One region of the Actinoallomurus bryophytorum genome, then DNA from elsewhere that is predicted to be linked to it. Evidence: riboswitches for the same ligand, from Rfam matches in the RefSeq annotation. Region 1 holds a riboswitch; the other holds the start of a gene.
What was found. A riboswitch is a leader RNA that binds a small molecule or an ion and turns the genes downstream of it on or off. The one in region 1 is predicted to bind glycine.

Region 1 (3,180 bases):
GTCAAGACCTACTCCGGCGGCATGCGCCGCCGGATCGACCTGATCTCCAGCCTGATCACGGCGCCGCCGGTGCTGTTCCTGGACGAGCCGACGACGGGACTGGACCCGCGGAGCCGGGGAGAGATCTGGGACACCATCAGGGAGCTCGTCGCCGACGGGACGACCGTGCTGCTCACCACGCAGTACCTCGACGAGGCCGACCAGCTCGCCGACCGGATCGCGGTCGTCGACGCCGGGCGGGTGATCGCCTCGGGCAGCCCGGACGAGCTGAAGGCCGAGATCGGCAGCCGGCTCGACGTGGTCGTCCCCGATGTGCGCGGGCTGCCCGACGCGGCCGCCGTGCTCGCCCGGATCGGCACGCCGGACACCGAGCCGGAGTACCGCCGGGTCAGCGTGCCGGTCAGTGGCGGGTCCATGACCCTGCCGTCCGTGGTGCTCGAGCTGGACCGGGCCGGCGTCGAGGTCGAGGACGTGGCGCTGCGCCGCCCCACGCTCGACGAGGTGTTCCTCCGTCTGACCGGAAAGATCGACGAGAAGGTGAGTGCCTGATGGCCGTCGAACTGCCCGTACGGGCCATCGCACCGCCCGCACGCCCGTCCGGCCGCATGGACCGGATCCGCTGGACCTTGGTCGACGGCCGTACCGTGGTCTGGCGCAACCTCATGCAGCTCAAGTCACAGCCCGGCGAGCTGGTCGGCGCCATCATCTTCCCCGCGATCATGGTCGTCCTGTTCGGGTACGTGTTCGGCAGCGCGATCAAGGTTCCCGGCGGCGGCAACTACCGGGAGTACCTCATGCCCGGACTGTTCGCGATGACCGCGCTCACGAGCCTGATGACCACGATGCTGGCGGTCGCCACCGACGCCTCCAAGGGCGTCATGGACCGCTTCCGCTCGATGCCGATGGCCCGGTCCGCCGTTCCGTTCGGGCAGGTGGGCGGCGACATCCTGATCGGTGTCGTCGGCTTGGTCGCCATGGTCGGCTGCGGCTACGCCGTCGGCTGGCGCATCCACCACGGCATCCTGTCCGCGCTCGCCGCCTTCGGCCTGCTGATCCTGCTCCGGTACGCGCTGTCGTGGGCGGGAGTGCTGTTCGGGCTGCTCGTGAAGAACGAGGAGACGGCCGACCAGATGCTGCCGTTGGTCTTCCCGCTCTCGATGCTGTCCAACTCCTTCGTACCGACCGCGGGCATGCCGGCCTGGCTGCGGGTGATCTCGGACTGGAACCCGGTGAGCGCCGTCGTGGCGGCGTGCCGCGGTCTGTTCGGCAATCCGGGCGTCCCGGCCGGGCACGTGGCGTTGCCCCTGCAGCACCCGGTCGTCGCGACACTGCTCTGGTCCACCGTGCTGCTCGCGGTCTTCGCCCCGCTGGCGATCCGCCGCTACCGCACGGCGAACCGCTGACCCCGGTTACGGGTGGTGCGCGACGCGTTTTACGTGCAGGCGACAACCCTCCGGTAGGGTGGTAGACGCCGTCGAACCCGCGCGGGAGAGACTCCGGCACAACCAGCGCCGGAGCGCCGAAGGAGCAACCCTCCCCGGAACCTCTCAGGCAAAAGGACCGCGCGGGCCAGGCACCTCTGGAAAGCGGGACGCGGTGGTCATCCGGCCGCCCGTCCTCACCGAAGGTGCAAGCCGCGGACCTCGCGGCGAAGCTCTCAGGTTCAGGTGACAGAGGGGGAGACCGGCCACCGGTATGCCCGGTGGTACCCGCCCGCCGCCTGGAGGCTCCTTCATGACCGAGGTCCCGTTCGTTGATCGCCATGTCGGGCCGTCGCCGGCCGAACGCACTGAGATGGCCGAAGTCGCCGGATACGACGGAGTCGGCGCGCTCATCGACGCGGCGGTGCCCGTCAGGATCCGCACCGACCGGCCGCTCGACCTGCCGCCCGCGCTCAGCGAGGTCGGTGCGCTGGCCAGGCTGCGTGAGCTGGCGGCCGGCAACCAGGTCCTCACCTCGATGATCGGCCTGGGCTACTACGGGACCATCACCCCGGGCGTGATCCTCCGCAACGTGCTGGAGAACCCCGGCTGGTACACCGCGTACACGCCGTACCAGCCGGAGATCTCCCAGGGACGTCTCGAGGCACTGCTCAACTTCCAGACCATGGTGAGCGACCTGACCGGGCTCCCGGTGGCGAACGCCTCGCTGCTGGACGAGGGCACCGCCGCCGCGGAGGCGATGACCCTGGCGCACCGGGTGGCGCCGCGGGGGGGCGGCGACACCTTCCTGGTCGACGCCGACGTGCTGCCGCAGACGATCGAGGTGATCCGCACCCGGGCACTGCCGCTGGGCATCGAGGTGGTCGTCGCCGACACGTCGGCGGGCCTGCCGGAGGGCGACTTCTTCGGCGTGCTGCTGCAGTACCCGGGCGCGAGCGGCGTCGTACGCGACCTGGCCGAGGTCACCGAGGCGGCGCACGGGCGCGGCGCCCAGGTCGTGGTCGCCGCCGACCTGCTCGCGCTGACGCTGCTCAGGGCTCCGGGGGAGTTCGGCGCCGACATCGCGGTCGGCACCACGCAGCGCTTCGGCGTGCCGTACGGCTTCGGCGGCCCGCACGCCGGCTACATGTCCGTACGCGACGGCATCCAGCGGCAACTGCCCGGCCGTCTCGTCGGAGTCTCCGTGGACGCGGACGGCGACCGGGCGTACCGCCTCGCGCTGCAGACCCGCGAGCAGCACATCCGCCGGGAGAAGGCCACCAGCAACATCTGCACCGCACAGGTGCTGCTCGCCGTGATGGCGAGCATGTACGCCGTCTACCACGGCCCGGACGGCCTCAAGGGCATCGCCGAGCGGGTGCACGGACAGGCCTCGCGGGTCGCCGCCGGCCTGGAGGCGCTCGGCGCCGAGGTGGTGCACCAGGCGTTCTTCGACACGGTGCTCGTCCGAGTGCCGGGCCGCGTCGACGAGGTCGTGCGGGGTGCGCGCGAGCGCGGCATCAACCTGCGTCCGGTCGACGCCGACCACGTGGGGATCTCCTGCGACGAGACCACCACCGACGAGCACGTCGCCGGGGTTCTGCGGGCGTTCGGGGCCGAGGACGCACCGCCGGCGGCCGGCAGCGCGCTGCCCGCGGCCCTGCGGCGCGAGAGTGAGTTCCTGACCCATCCGGTCTTCCACGCGCACCGCTCGGAGACCTCGATGCTGCGCTACCTGCGCCGGCTCCAGGACAAGGAC
Region 2 (3,180 bases), on a different contig from region 1:
GGGTGGACTGCTGGCGGTGCAGCTCGTCCGCGATCGCCGCGGCGACCTCCGGGTCGGCGTCGGCAAGAGAGGCGTTGGTCAGGCTCATCACGCCTCCTCGATCAGCTTGGAGTACGCGGGGGCGTCGAGCAGGTCGGGGGCGTCGCCATCCGTACGGATCTTGAACAGCCAGCCCTCGCCGTACGGGTCGGCATTGATCACGGCCGGGTCCTCCTCGACCGAACCGTTCACCGCCACGACCTCTCCCGTCACCGGTGAGTAGATGTCACTCACCGACTTGGTGGACTCCGCCTCACCACAGGGCTCCCCGGCCTCGACCGACGCGCCCTCCTGGGGCAGCGAGACGTAGACGATGTCACCGAGGGCGTCGGCGGCATAGGCGGTGATCCCGATGGTGACAACGCCTTCGGCGGGCTCGGTAATCCACTCGTGCTCCTCCGTGTAGGAAAGCGTCTCGGGAACGGTGCTCACGGGGTCCTCCTATAGAAGGGCAGGGCGACCTTGTCGACCGGCTCGTTTTTGCCGCGGATGTCCACGTAAAGATCGGTGTCTTCGGTGTGACCCGCGTCGATATAGCCCATGGCGATGGGCTTGCCCAGTGTCGGGGATGGCGCGCCGCTGGTCACGACTCCGCACGGCGTGCCGTCTGATCCCACGATTTCGTACCCGTGCCGGGGCACCCGGCGCCCCTTGGCCACGAGTCCGATGAGTGTGCGCTCAGGCGTCTCGTCGGCCAGCGCGGCTAGTGCCGCACGGCCCACGAAGTCGCCCTTGTCGAACTTGATGGTCCTGCCCAGACCGGCGTCGTACGGGGTCGTCGCGGTCGTGAGCTCGTTGCCGTACAGCGGCATCCCGGCCTCGAGGCGCAGCGTGTCACGCGCGGACAGCCCGCACGGCCGCAGCTCGTCGCCGCCCGCCTCGGTGAGCGCCTCCCACACGGTCACGGCGTCGCTCGCGGGGACGAACAGCTCGAAGCCGTCCTCGCCGGTGTATCCGGTACGGGCGATCAGGGCGTCGATCCCCGCCACGGCACCGGGCAGGCCCGCGTAGTACTTCAGGTCGGCCACCGGCGCGTCGGTGAGCTTGCTCAGGATCGCCTGGGCCTTCGGCCCCTGGACGGCGACCAGCGCGTACGCGTCGGAGCGGTCGTCGACGGTGGCGCCCTCGAAGCCATCGGAGCGTTTGACCAGCTCGGAGTGGACGAGGGCGGCGTTCGAGGCGTTGGCGACGACCAGGAAGGTCTCGGCGGCCAGCCGGTAGACGATCAGGTCGTCCAGCACGCCGCCCTGCGGGTCGCAGATCATCGTGTACCGCGCCCGGCCGACCGCGAGCGCCGACAGATGCCCGATGAGCGCGTGGTCGAGGGCGGCCCCGGCCTGGGTCCCGGTGACGAAGATCTCCCCCATGTGGGAGAGGTCGAACAGCCCGGCGCTCGTGCGTACGGCCTGGTGTTCGGCGGTCTCGCTGCCGTAGCGCAGCGGCATCAGATAGCCGGCGAACTCGGTGACGGTGGCGCCCAGGTCCTCGTGGACCTCGGCGAGTGGTGTCTTCTTGGTGTCCGGAGCGGACATCGCGGCAGGCTCCTTATCGCGCAGGCGCTCACGTACTGGCGGGTCTCATCGTCCCACTGGCACGCGGCATGCGGTTTCGGCGCCTCCCCCTCTGTCATCGGTGCCTGAGAGCTTCACCCGTGAGGGCTTGCACCTTCGGCGGGAGCGTCGCTCCGCTTTCCAGAGGTCGCCTGGTCCACGCGGTTCTCTTCGCCTGAGAGGTTCCGGGGAGGATTTGCTCCTTCGGCGGCCCGGGCTGGCGGCCCGGGCGCTCTCCCGCGTGGGATCAACGGCTCTGGCCAGGCTAGCAGCGCCCGCCGTCGCCGCGATAGTGGCGCGTTGGCGCACGCGATCCGCGGCGGACCGGCTCGGTCCGCCGCGGATCGTGATCATCGGCTCCGTCAGCGTACGAAGGACACCTCCGGGTACCGGGGCGACGGCCCGTCGAGCAGGCCGTCGTCGCGACCGCGCAGGTGGCGGTCGAAGAAGGCGGCCAGGTACGCGCGCTCGGTCGCAACGGCGCGCGCCGGGTCGATCCAGCCGATGTCCTCGTACGCCGCCTCCGACGGCAGGCCGATCTTGCTCAGCTGCGGCACGAGGGACTCCATGTCGGTGTAGCTGTGGTGCTTCGAGCCGCGCAGGTGAAGGTCCAGCTTCGGGCCGTCGCTGTTCGACCAGAGCGCCTCCCACGACCGTACGGTGTGGTGGTCGCTCGCCTGGCTGCCCATGAGCAGGAACGGCCGCCTCAGCCCGTCCTCGGCGAGCGGTGACAGGCCGGGACCGCCGTCGTCCTGGTCGAAGCCGAGCGTGCCGTCCAGGTCCGCGGCGGCCGCGACCCGCGGATCGTCGTGCATGGTCTGCAGCGCGGTGAAGCCGCCCGCCGACTGGCCGAACATGCCGATCTTGCCGGGATCGAGCGCGGCACCGAGTCCGTTCGGGAGCGTGGGAAGCCGGTCGAGCACGAAGCGGGTGTCGGCCACCCGTACGCTCACCAGCTTCTTCAGCGTGGACAGGATGTCCCCGTCCACCGGCACTTTGAAAGGCTCGACCCGGCCGCCGGGGAACTCCACCTCGGACGCGTCATAGGTGTGGTCGATCGTCACGACGACGTAGCCGCGGGAGGCGAGGTCCTCGGCGAGCGTCGTGCCCAGCGTCCGTGGGTCGCCGAGGCCGGGCGAGTACAGCACGACCGGATGGCGGCCGGCCTGGACGGGAGCGTTCGCGTGGGAGTGCGTCAGGGTGGCGCCCCAGGGCACCTTTCCCGGGGGGATGCCCCAGCCCTCGTGCACGGGTGTGCCGAGGGACTCGTCGAAGTGCTTCGCCGCGGCCGGCGACATCTGCGGCGCGACCGGGTACGCGCCGGCGTCGCTCGCCGGGTAGAAGGCACTGACCATCAGCTCCCGGTACGGCTGCGCGGGCACCCAGGGATCGGGCCGCGAGTGGTCGACCAGGCGCAGCGCCACCGTGCCGACCGCGTACGGGCCGGACGGTGCCGGCAGTACGAGCCTTGTGAGCCCGGGGGCGCCGGTCTTCGGGGTCACGGCCGATGAGACGGCGGGACCCGCCGTGACCAGGGCGCCCGTGATCAGGCCGCCGATGAGCAGTCGTGTGACGCGGGACTTTCGCATGG

Region 2: it holds a riboswitch for glycine, as region 1 does, so the genes downstream of both, gcvT (glycine cleavage system aminomethyltransferase GcvT) here and gcvP (aminomethyl-transferring glycine dehydrogenase) in region 1, are expected to answer to the same signal.

Annotation. Positions count from the first base shown of each region.
Region 1 covers NZ_VFOZ01000003.1:167,396-170,575, forward strand. Annotated here, with positions in the region: gene FB559_RS42050 (ATP-binding cassette domain-containing protein) at 1-549, shown strand, start outside; gene FB559_RS42055 (ABC transporter permease) at 549-1,403, shown strand; glycine riboswitch at 1,476-1,573, shown strand; glycine riboswitch at 1,574-1,684, shown strand; gene gcvP (aminomethyl-transferring glycine dehydrogenase) at 1,735-3,180, shown strand, end outside.
Region 2 covers NZ_VFOZ01000001.1:4,559,580-4,562,759, reverse strand. Annotated here, with positions in the region: gene FB559_RS21615 (serine hydroxymethyltransferase) at 1-88, opposite strand, end outside; gene gcvH (glycine cleavage system protein GcvH) at 88-471, opposite strand; gene gcvT (glycine cleavage system aminomethyltransferase GcvT) at 468-1,571, opposite strand; glycine riboswitch at 1,653-1,740, opposite strand; glycine riboswitch at 1,742-1,839, opposite strand; gene FB559_RS21600 (alpha/beta hydrolase family protein) at 1,952-3,178, opposite strand.